2 regions of the Arthrobacter sp. AOP29-A2-19 genome follow, and region 1 is predicted to be linked to the other one. Evidence: predicted binding sites of a transcription regulator. Region 1 holds the regulator's gene; the other holds the start of a gene.
The links. The regulator HspR, encoded in region 1, represses chaperone genes until heat shock. The targets are predictions, from matches to a motif close to AAGTTGAGTCNNNNNGACTCAACTT.

Region 1 (7,839 bases):
TGGACCAGTGCCCAGTCCCAGTCGATGCCAGGCAGCTCGAGCCTGCACAGGTCTGCCAGGTACGTGTGCGCCAAGGCGCTGGCCTGCCGCGCAAAACGGTCGCTTCCGCGCGCCATCCGGTATCCGATCGGGAAGTTGCCCTCCTCCTCGCAGATGGTCAGGAGGGCGTTGCCCAGCTCCACGGCCTTGTCCGGCAAGAGAGTGGTCAGGAGCGGCAGTTGCGTGCGGTAGATGTCCCACATGGTGCAGATGTCGAACGCGAACGCGCCGTCGGTCGGCCAGAAGGGACTTTCGTCCGGGGCCAGGCACGGTTTGATGAGCGAGTGGTACAGGGCGGTGGAGAACACCGTCTGGCGCTCCCGCGACGGGGTGTCCACGGCGACGCGGCCCAGGTGGGCCGCCCAGTCGCCGGTGGTCCGGCTTCGGCGCAGCTCGAACGCCTCGCGTTCCGTGCCGCAGTCCCGCTCCAGGTTTTCGCGCGCCTGCTCCACGCCGCGGAGCGAGAATCCCATGCGCAGCTCGATGGTCCGTCCCGGCTCCGCGGGCCCGGCCCACATCAGTCCGAAGGGGCGCAGCGTGGTGGGCCGAATGTGGTCGAAGTCCAGCCGCTTCCCGCCCGGCATCAGGCGGCGGTCGTACCAGAGCATCTGGCGCCACTGGTCGGCGTCGCACTCCATGTGCACGGCCAGCGGCGTGCCCTCCACGGTGATCTCGCCGCGCGCGACGCCGGGTGAGCAGGACTCGAGCGCGGCCCGCAGGGGCACGGTGCTGCCGAACGGGATTCCTAGCCCGCCCAACGAGAAGTCGATGACCAGGCGGGCGTCCCGGTGGCGCGGAAAGGTGTAGCGGTGGACCACGCTCTTGGGGCCCGCGGTCAGTTCGCACCTGATGCCGGAGTCCAGCGTGGTGGCGTAGTAGCCCGGCCGGGCCTCCTCCTCCTGCAGTTCCCACCGCGTCCCCAGGTCGTCGAGCGGTCCGAGCATGGGAGACACTCGGAAGTAGTTGTAGTACTTGCGGATGGCTCCGGTTCCGGACTGCTGGAAGTGCGTGAAGCCGGACGCCGCGTTGGAACCGAACAGCGCCGGGGGCACACCCTCGGTGCTCAGGTCGTAGCGGCCGTACCCCGTGGGGTAGGCGCCGGAGTAGGCGGTCGCGGAGACCATTCCCAGCGGATAGGTGGCCCCGGGATGGGTGTTGCCGATCTGGGGCTTCGGCCACCACCAGCTTGCCGCGAGCCCCGAGGGCTCCGGCAGATCGGTGGCTTCGCTCCCGATGAACGGGTCGACGCGGTCGATCACGCGGACCCGGCCCCGGGTCCGGCCGGTGCGTCCGTCCGGGGGCTCGGTGCTCGAAAGGATTCCATGCTGGGACAGTAGGTGCCGAATGTGGCGGTGCCGTTACGGGTCGTCGACGATTGGGTCAACGGGATCGCTCCGCCCCCCTGCGCAGCGCCGACGGCCGGGCCGGGCCCGCTAGGCGCCGTGCTCGCTGAGGGCGAACACCGCAGACGTTACCGCGCGGGAAGCCCGACATTCCGGGGACAACGGGAGGGGGACCACCGGCGATTCGCGGCCGCGCGAACCAAGTTGAGCCGGATAGGCTCAACTCTGAATTGACATCGTTTTCGGCCCGCGTAGACTTGAGTCCAGAACGCTCAAGCTGCAGTTTCGCTCAGCCGACACACCCCAGTTTTCCAAGGAAAGAAGGAAACACCATGTCACGTGCCGTAGGCATCGACCTCGGAACCACAAACTCTGTCGTCTCCGTTCTGGAGGGCGGCGAGCCCACCGTCATCGCCAACGCGGAGGGCGCACGCACCACCCCCTCGGTGGTCGCGTTCTCCAAGTCCGGCGAGGTCCTGGTCGGCGAAATCGCCAAGCGCCAGGCCGTCAACAACATCGAGCGCACCATCGCGTCCGTCAAGCGCCACATGGGTACCGACTGGTCCGTCGACATCGACGACAAGAAGTACACGGCGCAAGAAATCTCCGCGCGCGTCCTGATGAAGCTCAAGCACGACGCCGAGTCGTACCTGGGCGAGAAGGTCACCGACGCCGTGGTGACCGTCCCGGCCTACTTCAACGACGCCGAGCGCCAGGCCACGAAGGAGGCCGGCGAGATCGCCGGCCTGAACGTCCTGCGCATCGTCAACGAGCCGACGGCCGCCGCGCTGGCCTACGGCCTCGACAAGGGCAAGGAAGACGAGCTCATCCTGGTGTTCGACCTCGGCGGCGGCACGTTCGACGTCTCCCTGCTCGAGGTGGGCAAGGACGAGGACGACTTCTCCACCATCCAGGTCCGCTCCACCGCCGGCGACAACCGCCTCGGCGGAGACGACTGGGACCAGCGCGTCGTCGACTGGCTGCTGGCACAGGCCAAGTCCAAGGGCGCAGACCTCTCCAAGGACAAGATCGCCCTCCAGCGCCTCAAGGAGGCCGCGGAACAGGCGAAGAAGGAACTGTCCTCGGCGACCAGCACCAACATCTCGCTGCAGTACCTCTCCGTGACTCCCGAGGGCCCGGTCCACCTGGACGAGCACCTGTCCCGCGCCAAGTTCCAGGACCTCACCAAGGACCTGCTCGAGCGCACCCGCAAGCCGTTCAAGGACGTCATCGCGGAGGCCGGCGTCAACGTCGCGGACATCGCTCACGTCATCCTCGTCGGCGGCTCCACCCGCATGCCGGCCGTCGTCGACCTGGTCAAGGAGCTCGCCGGCAAGGAGCCCAACAAGGGCGTCAACCCGGACGAGGTCGTCGCCGTCGGCGCCGCGCTCCAGGCCGGCGTCCTCAAGGGCGAGCGCAAGGACGTCCTCCTGATCGACGTCACTCCGCTGTCCCTGGGCATCGAGACCAAGGGCGGGGTCATGACCAAGCTCATCGAGCGCAACACGGCCATCCCGACCAAGCGCAGCGAGACCTTCACCACCGCGGACGACAACCAGCCGTCCGTCTCCATCCAGGTGTTCCAGGGCGAGCGCGAGTTCACCCGCGACAACAAGCCGCTGGGCACGTTCGAGCTGACCGGCATCGCGCCGGCACCGCGCGGCATTCCCCAGGTCGAGGTCACCTTCGACATCGACGCCAACGGCATCGTCCACGTGTCCGCCAAGGACAAGGGCACCGGGACCGAGCAGTCGATGACGATCACCGGCGGCTCGAGCCTGTCCAAGGACGACATCGACCGCATGGTGCGCGAGGCCGAGGAGCACGCCGCGGAGGACAAGAAGCGCCGCGAGGCCGCGGAGACCCGCAACCACGCCGAGCAGACCGCGTACTCCGTGGACAAGCTCATCAAGGACAACGAGGACAAGTTGCCCGAGGACGTCAAGACCGAGGTCCAGGCCGACGTCGACGCCCTCAAGAAGGCGCTGGAAAGCCAGGACAACGACGACGAGGTCAAGGCCGCGTACGAGAAGCTGCAGGCTTCCCAGACCAAGCTGGGCGAGGCCATCTACGCCCAGGCCCAGTCCGAGGCGCCCGCCGGGAACCCCGGAACCGAGTCCGCGGGCGGGGCGTCCGACGCTCCCGAAGAGGACATTGTCGACGCCGAGGTTGTCGACGAAGACGAGAAGAAGTAAGGCGGGAGTGCCCATGCCGCACCACGGCAACGAGGAAGAGCACGGCGCCGAAGAGCCCGTCCGCTTCACCGACAAGCGAAAGATCGACCCGGAGACCGGCAAGGTCCGCGGCCAGGACGGCGCGGCGGAGGACTTAGCGGCGCCGGAGGGCGAGCACCACGAGGACCTCACGCCGACCGACGAGGCCCACGATTCGGGAGACGCCCTGGCCCAGGCGGAGAAGATCCTGAACGAGGTGTCGTCCGAGGACGTCCAGGCGCAGGGCGAGGCCGTCAGCGTGGTGGCCGAGTTGCGCAACGACCTGCTGCGCCTCCAGGCCGAGTACGTGAACTACCGCAAGCGCGTGGAGCGCGACAGGGAAGCGGTTCGCGAACTCGCGGTCCAGTCCGTGCTGGCCGGGCTCCTGCCCGTGCTGGACGACTTGGACGCGGCACGCCAGCACGGCGACCTCACGGACGGGCCGTTCGCGGCCATCGCCAACAAGTTCGACGGGATTCTGGCCGGCCACGGCTTGGAGCGCATCGCCGAGCCGGGCGTGGCCTTCGACCCGCAGATCCACGAGGCGCTGATGCAGCAGCCGAACGCGGAGGTGCCCGCCGACCACGTCGGCGCGGTCCTGCGCCCCGGCTACCGCAAGGGCGACCGCGTGATCCGGGCCGCCCAGGTCATCGTTTCCACCGGAGAATAGATCAAGTGCGGCGGGTCGGGGCGCGAGCCCCGGCCCGCCCGTCCCGGCGGAAACGCCCCACAACGTTGAAAGGAGGCGCCCGATGGCAAGCCAGGATTGGGCCGAAAAGGACTTCTACGCCATTCTCGGCGTCTCCAAGGACGCGAGCGACGCCGACATCAAAAAGGCGTACCGGAAGCTCGCGCGCCAGCACCACCCGGACACCAACGCCGGGGACGCCGCGTCCGAGCTTAAGTTCAAGGACATCACCGAGGCGCACTCGGTGCTGTCCGACCCCGAAGAGCGCCAGCAGTACGACGCCATCCGCGCCATGGGCTCCGGCGCCCGCTTCACCGCGGGCGGTCCCGGCGGCGCGGGACAGGGCGCGGGATTCGACGACATCTTCGGCAACCTTTTTGGCGGGCCGGGACCGTCGCGGGGACGCGGAGGCTTCCCCGGCGGGGGAGGGTTCCAGGGTGGATCGGTGCCGCCCGAATTCGCCGACCTCTTCGGCGGCGGCGGATTCGGCGGGGGCCACCAGCAGGCCGCCCAGAAGGGGGCCGACCGCACGGCCAACACCACCATTTCGTTCGCGGGCTCCATCAACGGCACCACCATCGGTCTGCGGGAGGCCAGCGGCGAGGTCCTGGACGTCCGCATCCCGCCGGGCATCAAGGACGGACAGACCGTGCGGGTGCGCGGCAAGGGCCAGAGGGGGCCGGCTGGCAACGGCGACCTTCTGGTGAAGGTGGCCGTCAGGCCGCACCCGTTCTTCGTGCGCGAGGACAACAACATCCGCATCCACGTGCCCGTGAGCTTCCCCGAGGCCGCCCTGGGCGGCCAGGTGGAGGTGCCCACCCTGACCGGCGAGACCGTCAAGGTCAAGGTGCCCGCCGGATCGTCCTCCGGCCGCACCCTGCGCCTGAAGGGCCGTGGCGTCAAGACGTCCAAGGCCACCGGGGACCTGCTGGTGACCATCGACGTCGTGGTTCCGCAGAACCTCGGCGCCGACGCCGAGGCGGCGGTCAAGGCGTTCGCCGAGGCCACCGCGGGTGCCAACCCGCGGGCGGGGCTGGCCGCCAAGGCGGTGCTGTAGCGGTCATGGTTCCAGACAGGTTTGCGCCGATCTTCGTGATCTCCGTCGCGGCGGACCTCGCCGAGATGCACCCGCAGACCCTGCGCCAGTACGACCGGATGGGGCTTGTGTCCCCGTCGCGGCAACGCGGAAAACAGCGGCGCTACAGCCAACACGACGTCGAACTGCTCCGAGAGGTCCAGCGTCTCTCAAAGGACGGCGTGTCCTTGGAGGGCATCCGGCGCATCCTGGAGCTGGAGAACCAGGTGGCCGCCCTGCGTTCCCGCGTGACCGAACTTTCCCAAGAGCTCGAGGCCACCCGCTCCGGACGCCGCAACGCCGAGCTGTACCGCGTGTTCGCGGCCGGCGCGGGAGGGGACGTTGTCCCGCTCGCGCGGGGGAAGCGTCCCCGCGGCAGCGGCCAGGCCGTTGTCCTCTGGCGACCGCAGCGCTAGGAGCCCGTCCAACATGGTCCTCCCAGCGAGCTATGCGGAGGTGAGCGACGCCGCGGAGGCACGGCTGGAAATCCTCAAGTCGAGGCGGGACGGGCTGCCCCAGCGCAAGAAGGCGGCCATCGACGGCGTTGTGCACGCGCTGAATCCCGCCGCGATGGATCCGGCCATCCCACGCCGCCGCCTGCTCTACCTGGACCTGCAGGGGCCCGAGCCGCTCGCGGCCATCGTCGTCGGCGACCTGGACACCGCGACCCATGTGACCTGGCAACTTTCCGGCGCGGGGATCCGCGCCACCACCGCCATGTGGGGAACCGTCCGGGAAGCCGGCCAGCTCCTCCTGGAACAGCGTCTGGTGGGGGAGCGGAATCCGGCCGTCGTCGCTTGGCTCGGGTATCCCGCGCCGGGACTGCTGCGGGCCGTGTTCAACCGGACGGCGCGCACGGCCGTGGAACGCCTGGCACACGACCTACGGCGTTTTGCCCGCCTGCGGCCGGACTCTCCCCGCACCGTGATCGAGGCCCACTCCTACGGCGCCACCCTCGCCGCCCACGCGCTCGAGCGACTGGCGGCCGGGGCGGGCGGCGCCGGCGGGCTCCGGGTCCACGCGCTCGCGACCACGGGATCGGCGGGCATGCCGCGCCGCCTGGCGAGGGACCCCGCCCTGATGGGGCTCGCCGGCGACGCCGTGTTCGAGGGCGTCGCAACCAGCGACTCCCTGGCGCGGGCCGGGCGGCTGCTGAGCGGGCGGTCCCTGGTGCCCGGCCGCGGATTCGGTGTGGACGGCGCGCCCGTCCTGGGCCTGCTTCCCGTCACGGGGCACAACACCTCCCGCTTTGTGCCCGGCGCGCACCGGTCAAGCTACGGCTACCGCGACCCCGGCACCCAATCGCTGCGCAACCTGGCCCTGGTCACAACGGGCCGCGGACCGGTGGGTCCGCAGCCGGCGGGCCGGGGCGGCGCTCCCCGGTTTGCCGGTCGTAGACTGTGGCCATGACGGGCTACTCCATGGATCTGGCGACCTTCGCGCCCGCGGGCAAACGCTGGGTGCTGACATATGGCATAGACCTGCCGGTCAACCGCTGGGACGCCTGGATCGCCGTCACCTCCAGGGACGGGCTTCGCGAGTGGTTCCCCGCCACCATCGTCGGCGAGTGGACGCCCGGACGGGAGTTGGTCTTCACCTTCCCGGAGGACCCGGACGCGGACCCGATGCGTGGGGAAGTGGTGGACGTGGACTCGGGCAGCAGCCTGGTCTTCAGGTGGGAGTCGGACTCCCTGCGCATCGCCCTCCAGGAGCACGACGCCGGCACCCGCCTGGTGTTCGCGGCCTCGCTCGACGAGCAGGGCCGAGGAGCGCGCGAAGGCGCGGGCTGGCATGTCTGCCTGGCCAACCTGCGCGAATCCGTGGGCGGCTACGTCGAGGACAGCGACAAGGACTGGCCGTCGCTCTTCGGCGCGTACGCGCGGAAGTTCGGCCCCGAGGCGTCGACGGCCCTTCCGCCGGACACCGGGGACCGCCCGTAGGGGCGGGGTGCGGCTACGCCCTGCGCCGGTAGGCCAGGTCGAACACCAGCCGCCCGGCCTTGAGCGCCTTGCCCTCGAAACTGGTGAGGACGCGCTCGTCGAAGCGGGGGGCCCAGCCGCCCGTCTCGTCGGTGAAGTCCGGCTCCGCCTCGTGGCCCTCGAGTCCGCCGCGGCGCACTCGTGTCAGGGGCCCGCCAGGCCCGCCGCCGAGCCCGGTATGCAGGTTCTCGAAGTCCGCGGACGCGTCCAGGGTGGCCCGCATCTGCTCCGCGTAGTTGGACCAGTCCGTGGCCAGCCGCCACGTCCCCTCGGGCGCCAGCACCCGGGCTGCCTTGTCCGCGAAGGCACCCTTGACCAGGCGGCGCTTGTGGTGCCGGACCTTGTGCCAAGGGTCCGGAAAAAACACCCACAGCTCGTCCACCGACCCCGGGCGGAGCATCACGTCGAGCACCTCGGGGGCGTTGGCCTGGACGGCCCGCACGTTGGTCAGGCCCTTCTGCTCGATCCGCACCATCAGCTGGGCCAGTCCGGGACGGTAGAC
Region 2 (7,839 bases), 560 kb from region 1:
CGCTGTTCGCGCTGGCCGCCTTTGTTGCTTGGGGCCGCTTCGGGCCCTGGGCGCTCTGAGCGGAGCGGGGTGCCGCTAGGGACGGACGACGACGTAGGCGGTCGCCGTGCCGGGCTCGATCTCCGTGCGGCCGGCGTCTTGGATGAGGGGGCCGGCCGCCCCGCGCACGCCGGCGAGGAAGTCTCGCTCCGACAGCTCGCGCACGGCCAGGGGTCGCCCGGCCTCCCGCCACGCGCGCAGCCGTTGCCCGTCGGCCTCGAGCAGCCACGCGAAGAGGGCGTGGGCTGCCTGCGCCGCGGCCTTGCCGGTCGACATGCCCAGCGACGCGTTGAGCACAACGGCCACGGGCGCGTCGGGCAGGGCCCCGCCGGGAGGCAATTGCGTGCCGGAGACCTGCAGCTTGGCCAGCGGCTTGGGCAGAGCGTCCGCGGGAAGCGGGGCCAGCCCGGCTGCGCGCGCCTTCCCGACCTCGGCCACGGCATGGGCCGGGTGGGCGGCGAGCACCTTGGCGAACGCCTTGGGATCCGCGCGCCTGACCGTCTTCGCGAACGCGCCGGAGGCCCAGTCCCGCCAGTCGGGATTGCCCAGGTCGCCGAGGAAGGCCGTGACCGAGGCGAGCGCCGCCGCGGCGATGCCCTCCGCATGGCTGGCGGGATCCTCCTTGTCGACCAGCAGGATGATCGGCTGGACCAGCTCGCCCGCCGCGCGCCGCGTAAATTCACTCACCCGTCAAGGCTAGTGGGCCGCCCGCCGCCCGGACTCCCCACTTCGACGAACGACCCCGCTCCCCCACCCCCGTTTCGACGAAGGCAGATGCGCGTTTCCGGGGGTTTCCGGACACCTAGCGTCGTCGAAACGGGGGGGGTGGGACGTGTGCCTTCGTCGAAACGGGGGGGTGTGCTGCGCGGCGGTTAGGCCGGGACAACCTGCAGCACGGGCAGCTTGTCCAGGCTGCGCGTCGAGTTGTTGATGACCCGCTCGGACTGTCCGACCTCGAAGCTCTTCACGCGCCGGGCGAGGGAGTCGATGACGGCAAAGGCCTCCAGCCGTGCCAGCCCCTGCCCCGCGCAGCCGTGGATGCCGTACCCGAACGAGAGGTGGTCGACCGGATTCCGGCGGACGTCGAACGTGTCCGGATCCTCGTAGTGGCGCGGGTCGCGGTTGCCGGAGCCGGGCAGCAGGGCGAGTTGCGCGCCGGCGGGAACGGAGATCCCGTCGATCTCGGTGTCCTCCTTGACGAGCCTGCCGAACGCCTGGGACGGGGCCTCGTACCGCAGGATTTCGTTGAAGGCCGAGGGAACCAGGGACCGGTCCTCCCTGATCAGATCGAACTGCTCCGGGTGCGCCGCGAGGTGCGCGATGGCGTTGCCGATCGCCGCCACCGTGGTGTCCATCCCGGCGGCGACGTACTGGTGGATGATCTTGCCGCAGTTCTCCCGCGGGATCTCGCCGCGTTCGCCGGCGTCGAAGATCGCCCGCCCCATGCTGCCCTCGGTGAGGTCCTTGGCCTGCACGCCGTGGGCCCAGTGGAACAGCTCGCCCGCCACGGGGAACGCGTCGACGGTCCGCTGGTTCATCGGCCCGAGGCAGTTGAAGGCCGCGGCGCCCCAGCGCAGGATGTTCTCCCGCGCCTCGCCCTGGACCCCGATCAGGTCGGCGACGACTTGCCGCGGAAGGGCGCGGGCCAGGTCGTCGATGCCGTCGAAGCTCCCGCGCTCCACGAGCGCCTCGACCATCGCGTCGGCCTTCGCGTCGATCTCCGCCTTCATCTTGCGCAGCGCCCGCGGGGTGAGGTTCTCGGTCAGGGCCGCGCGCAGCGCGGCGTGGTGCGGCGGATCCGTCGCCAGGCTGGTCCCCACGAGGACCTCGTTCATCGTGTCGTTGAAGGCCACCTGGGTGGACGAGAAAAGGGTCGCGTTTCCCCACGAGTCGCGGATCGCGTCGTAGCGGGTGACGGCCCAGAGGTCGTCGGTCTCCAGCCGCACCACCGAGGACCGCCGGCGCAGTTCGGCGAACGCGGGGTACGGGTCGAGGAGCACCTCGTCGGAAAAGAGGTCGATCGTTGACGTGGCCAGGGTTTCTGCGGTCATGGGGCACCTCGCGCTGTTCGGGGTTATGGTTTGCGTCACGTCTATTCAAGGCACCGACCCGGCGGGGCGGAAGTGAATACTTCGCATACAACCCATGCAGGCAATGAATCCCCGGTCAGGCCACGGCCCGCGGGCCGGGCCGGTAGCGCCCCACGATCGGCTCGGCGGCCTCGATCAGCAGATCCCGCAGCCAGGCCCTGAACGGATCGTCGGTCAGCCACGGGTTCCAGACCATGTCGATCCCCAGACTGGGAATCGGGAACGGGAACTCCTCCATGCGCAGGTCGAACCTGCCCTCGAACGCGATCCCGACCTGGTACCGGTGCAGCGCCACGCCGCCGGCCCGGGCGATCAGGTGCGGGACGAACAGGTAGTCGGACACCCGCTGGCCCACGGTGTAGGAGACCCCGTGCTCGTCCAGGACCTCGTACGGCAGCACCCGCTGGGGCGCCGCGTCGGACACCACGTGCGGCACTGTCTCCAACAGCTCCAGCGCGCCGGCGTCGCGCGGCTCGTTCCAGGACGCGACCACCACCCAGCGGTCGTCGTACAGGCGCTCGCGCGGAAGCTGGGTGGCGAAGGCCTCGGGAAGGAGCGCGACGTCGGCCGCATCCTCCGCGAACACCGCCGCCGAATCGACGCTGGTGGTCCGCAGGCGCAGCACGGTGTGCGGGGCGCGCTCCTTCAGGAGTCGAGTGATTTCGCCGCCGATCACAAACGCGGTGCTGTTCGCCATGGCCACGGTGATCAGGCGGCGGTCGACGGCGGGATCGAACGGCGCGTGATCGACGATGCGCGCCGTCTGGTGCAGCGACTGGCGCAGCGCGGGCAGCAGCTCCACCGCCCGCGGGGTGAGCACCATCCCCCGGCCCTGGCGCACCAGCAGCTCGTCGTGCATCAACCGGCGGATCCGGTTGAGGGCATGACTCATGGCCGGCTGGGAGAGTCCCACCGCGGCGGCCGCCCGGGTGACGGAGCGTTCCTCGAGCAGCGCGAGCAGCGGCACCAGAAGGTTCAGGTCGACGGCGCCGAGCCGGGCGAGTTTGGCGTCCATGGCCGGCGGCGGCGAGCTATGCACGGCGGTCCCTCTCGCCGGGGCGCTCCGCGGCGCCGGGGTCCGGGAGTGTCAGGCGGACGGGTTCGAGCTCCTGGCCGGCCGGGTACTGCCCACCCAGCAGGAAGCCACCCTGCCCGGTCAGGGCCGCGGCATACTCGAGGCACAGCAGACCGTCGTCCGCGGACACCGCGGCGAGAGTCAGGTCCGCGAACGGGAGGGCCGCCTCGGGGTCGCGGCCACCGCGCTCCCGGATCAGCAGGGTTGCCTTCGCGCCCCGCAGCTCGGCCCGCGGATCCCGGAGCTCGACGTCGAGCATGCCCCAGTGCCCCGTCAGCCGCACGGACCCCTGGAAGCGGAGGCCGCCGCCGAAGCCAGCCGCAACTCCTCCGGCTTCGTCCGCGACCCGCAACTCCGCCGCACCCGCGGTCACCAAGGGAAAGGCGAACCCGCCACCCTGCCGGACCGCCGGCGCGTCCGTCGCGACGGCCCCGTCGTCGAGCCCCTCGACATAGGCCAGCAGGCTGTCCTTCACGCCCCAAACCATTCCGTGCTCCATCGCATCCTCCGCTCGTCCGCGCCGCCCAGTGCGGCCAACTATTCACGCCATGCACGTTCGGGATGACAATAATTCATTTGTGGCGCGTGGCACACGCTGGAAGTCTCGAGTGGTACCGGGCGGGCACTGCCGCCCCCATGCGGAGGTAGAAATGAACATCATCCTTGATCGTCCCCGTTGCGAGGGCCACGGCCTGTGCGAGGAGGCCGCGCCGCGGCTGATGCACCTCGACGACGACGGCGAACTGGTGATCGACGTCGAGGCCGTCGAGGGCGACCAGCTCAAGGCCGCGCAGTCGGCCGTCCGCGTCTGCCCCGTCGCCGCGCTGAGGCTGGCGTGAGCGTGGGCCGCCTGGACCGCGTCGTCGTCGTCGGCAACGGGATCGCCGGACTCACGGCCGCGGACTCGCTCCGGAACGCCGGCTTCGACGGCGAGCTCACGATCGTGGGCGACGAGCGTCATGCGCCGTACAGCCGGCCCGCCCTCTCCAAGGCGGCCCTCGTCGACGACGGGGAGATGGCCTCCCACCTCCTGCCCGCCCCGGACCACGGCGCCGTCGAGATCCTCGGAGCCTCCGCGGCACGCCTCGACGCCGTCCGCAAGATCGTTCACCTCGCGGACGGCACGGGGCTCCCGTACGACGCCGTCTTCGTCGCCACGGGCTCGCGCGCCCGGCGACTGGGCGGCGGGTCCGGCGTCGAGGAACACACGCTCCGGACGCTCGACGACGCGCTCGCGCTGCGGCGCCGGCTCGCGGACCGGCCGTCCGTGGTGGTGCTCGGCGGCGGCGCCCTCGGCATGGAGATCGCGTCCGGCTGCCGCGCGCTCGGCTGCGAGACCACCATCGTCTCGAACGGCGCGCCGCTGGCCGCCCACTTGGGAGGCCACCTCTCCGGCGTCGTCCTCGAGTCCGCGCTGCGCGGCGGGCTGAGGGTCGTCGCGTCCCGCGCCGCGGAACTGCGCGACGCGGGCGGGCACGCCGGGGTGGTGCTGGCCGACGGTTCGACGATCGAGGCCGAGGTGGTGGTCAGCGCCGTGGGGGACCTGCCGAACCTTCAGTGGCTGGCGACCAGCGGCCTGCTGACGAACGGCGCGCTGGAGGCGGACCGGCGCGGGCGTGTGGGGCCCGGTGTGTTCGCGGCCGGCGACGTCGCGACGTTCCCGACCCGTCGCGGACCGACGCGCGTTCCCCTGTGGACCAGCGCGATCGAACAGAGCAGGGCCGCGGCGCTCGCGCTGGTCCGCGGCGAGGAGGCGCCGGAGCTCGACTTCCTGCCGTACTTCTGGACCGAGCAGTTCGGCCACACCCTAAAGGCCAGCGGGTTCCTGCCCCTGGCCGGCGAGCCCGAGGTTGTCGACGGCGACCCCGGCGGCGGCTCGTCCCTGCTGCGCTGGACCCACGACGACGGGACCGGCACCGCCGTCGCTCTGAACTACCGGATCGCCATCCCCAGGCTCCGCAAGATCGGTCAGGCCCTCCCGGCGGCGGCCCCCTAGCCGTTTCGACGAAGCCACCCGCTCCCCAACCCCGTTTCGACGAAGGCAGATGCGCGCTTTCGGGGGTTTCGGGACATCTATCCTCGGCGAAACGAGACGGGCGGGACATGTGGCCTCGTCGAGAGGTCGAACCGGAGGGCCGCGGGGCCGACGGCGCCGCGGGACGCGGGACACGGGGCGGCGCCCGGCCTCCGGATGGGCGCCGGGCGCCGCCCCGCTTAATGGGCGCCGGGACTACTTCTCCACAGACTCCTGGCCCGTGGCCGTGGTGGTCTCACCCTCGATCATGTGGCCGTTCTGCTTGCCGCCGACCTCCACGGAGATCTTGCGCGGCTTGGCGCTTTCGCGGACCGGGATGGTCAGCATCAGGACGCCGTTGTTGTAGTGGGCGGTGATCGACTCGATGTCGATGCCCTGGCCGAGGTTGAGCTGGCGCACGAAGCTGCCGCCGCGGCGCTCGCGGGTCAGCCACTTCACGCCCTCCTCCGCCCCCAGCGTCCGCTCCGCGCGGATCGTAAGCAGCTGGCCGTCGACGTCGATGTCCACGGAGCCCGGATCGATGCCCGGCAGGTCGGCGCTCAGGATGTAGTGGTCCCCCTGGCGGTAGAGGTCCATGGGCACGTCCCGGAGGCGGTTCTCAAACAGGGAGCCGGCCAGGCGGTCGAACTCACGGAACGGATCGAAATTGTTTGCCATGATGATCAACTCCTTCGTGCGGCACCGGCGGGTGCCGCTGCTTGCTTGTGTTTGCGGGGATGAGCCGGACGCCCAGACTTGAGTGTCCTACGCTCAACCCGGAATTAAGTTAGCACTCGGCAATGGACAGTGCCAGAGGTACGCGAGGTGATTTCTCCGTCGGCGAACGACGCATTTCGGTAGCCGGTTGGACGCACGAGCCGCCCCCTGTGGTGGGATGGGAACCATGAGACTCGCCACCCTCCGCCGCCCGGATTCCAGCGGAACGTTCGCCGCCGTCATCGACGGGGACTCCGCCGTCGAACTCACCGGATTCGCCGACGTCGGGACCTTCCTCGCGGCGCCGTCCGGCAGGCGGGACGCGGCGCTGGAGGCCGCGGCGTCCGGCGGCACACGTCAGGACGCCCGCGCGGCCGCCTTCGCGACGCTCGTCCCGAACCCCGCCAAGGTCTTTTGTGTGGGCCTGAACTACCGCAACCACATCGCCGAGACCGGCAACGAGGTCCCGAAATTCCCGACCGTCTTCACCAAGTTCGCGGAATCGCTCACGGGCCCGAACGACGAGATCGAAATCCCGGCCGAGGACCACCGGGTCGATTGGGAGGGCGAGCTCGCGATCGTCATCGGCGAGGCGGGGCGCCGCATCCCGGAGGCAGACGCCGAGCGGCACATCGCCGGCTACGCCGTGTCCAACGACGTCTCGATGCGCGGCTGGCAGGGACGCACGCCGGAGTGGACACAGGGCAAGTGCTGGGAGGCCGCCAGCCCGCTCGGCCCGTATCTGGTGACCCCGGACGAGTTCACCGCCGGCGCCCGCATCACCACACGGGTCAACGGCGAGGTGGTGCAGGAGGATTCGACGTCGGACCTGGTCTTCTCGCCGGCCGCCCTGGTGGCCTACCTCTCGACCATCGTGACGCTGCGCCCGGGCGACCTGATCCTGACCGGCACGCCCGCCGGCGTGGCCCTGGGGCGGCGCAACGCCGAGGGCCGCCATCCGTGGCTGAAGCCCGGCGACGTGCTGGAGACGGAAATCGAGGGACTCGGCGCACAGCGCAACGTCCTGGTGGCCGGCCCGGTCACTGGGCGGTAGGGCGTGGACCTCGCCGCCGTCGCCGCCGACCTCTACGGGTCGATGCCCGGCGACTTCGTGTCTCGGCGCACGGAGGCGGCGAAGGGGACCGGGGACAAGGAGGCCGCCAAGGCCATCCGGGCGCTGCCGAAGCCGTCGTCGGCCGCGTGGCTGGTGAACATGCTGGTGCGCCACCGGAGGGACCGGATCGACGCGGTGCTTGCGCTGGGCGAGGACATGCGGGCGGCCCAGGAGAACCTGGACGCGGAACGGCTGCGCGGGCTGTCCGCCGACCGCCGCGCGCTGCTGGCCGCGCTTGAGCGCGAGTCCGCGGACCTGGCCAAGGAACTGGGGCAGGCGGCCAGCGGCCCGACCGTGGCGGAGGTCAGGGAGCACCTGCAGGCCGCGATGGCCGATCCGGCGGCGGCGGAGGCCACGGCCAGCGGAGTGCTGGTGCGCACGATCTCGGCGGACGGATTGGATCCGGCGGACCTGGCCGGCGCGGTCGCAGTTCCTGACGCGCCGGGGTTGCCCATGTCCGGTGGCCGAACGCCGGGGAACGACGGCGGGGCGCGCCCGGCGTCCGGGAAGGGCGACGCGAACCTGATCGACGCGAAGAGGATCGAGGCCAAGCGGGCCGAGGCGCGGGAGAGGACATTGCGCGCGGCCCGGGAGGCGGCAGCCCGGACCCGGGAGCGGGCGGAGCAGGACTCCGGACGGCGGCGCGACGCCGAGGACGAGGTCGAGGCGCTCGACGAGCGCCGGGCGTTCCTGATCCGCGAGCTCGAGCGGGCCCGCCGGGACATCGCGGCCGTCGAGCGCGAACTGGAGAAGGCCCGGGCGAGGCTCGCCTCCGCCGACCGCAAGGCTG

Region 2: AC3ZJJ_RS17025 (Hsp20/alpha crystallin family protein) is a predicted target of HspR. The motif match lies at 5,972-5,996, and genes of this name have one in related genera.

The regions. Positions count from the first base shown of each region.
Region 1 is NZ_CM176894.1:340,293-348,131, forward strand. Features, by position in the region: gene AC3ZJJ_RS01560 (glycoside hydrolase domain-containing protein) at 1-1,298, opposite strand, end outside; gene dnaK (molecular chaperone DnaK) at 1,715-3,577, shown strand; gene AC3ZJJ_RS01570 (nucleotide exchange factor GrpE) at 3,591-4,265, shown strand; gene AC3ZJJ_RS01575 (DnaJ C-terminal domain-containing protein) at 4,348-5,340, shown strand; gene AC3ZJJ_RS01580 (heat shock protein transcriptional repressor HspR) at 5,346-5,774, shown strand; gene AC3ZJJ_RS01585 (alpha/beta hydrolase) at 5,788-6,768, shown strand; gene AC3ZJJ_RS01590 (SRPBCC domain-containing protein) at 6,765-7,298, shown strand; gene trmB (tRNA (guanosine(46)-N7)-methyltransferase TrmB) at 7,312-7,839, opposite strand, start outside.
Region 2 is NZ_CM176894.1:3,681,034-3,688,872, reverse strand. Features, by position in the region: gene AC3ZJJ_RS17060 (DoxX family protein) at 1-59, shown strand, start outside; gene AC3ZJJ_RS17055 (peptidyl-tRNA hydrolase) at 76-726, opposite strand; gene AC3ZJJ_RS17050 (cytochrome P450) at 912-2,090, opposite strand; gene AC3ZJJ_RS17045 (LysR family transcriptional regulator) at 2,206-3,168, opposite strand; gene AC3ZJJ_RS17040 (HtaA domain-containing protein) at 3,161-3,691, opposite strand; gene AC3ZJJ_RS17035 (ferredoxin) at 3,855-4,043, shown strand; gene AC3ZJJ_RS17030 (NAD(P)/FAD-dependent oxidoreductase) at 4,040-5,200, shown strand; gene AC3ZJJ_RS17025 (Hsp20/alpha crystallin family protein) at 5,435-5,896, opposite strand; gene AC3ZJJ_RS17020 (fumarylacetoacetate hydrolase family protein) at 6,123-6,989, shown strand; gene AC3ZJJ_RS17015 (hypothetical protein) at 6,993-7,839, shown strand, end outside.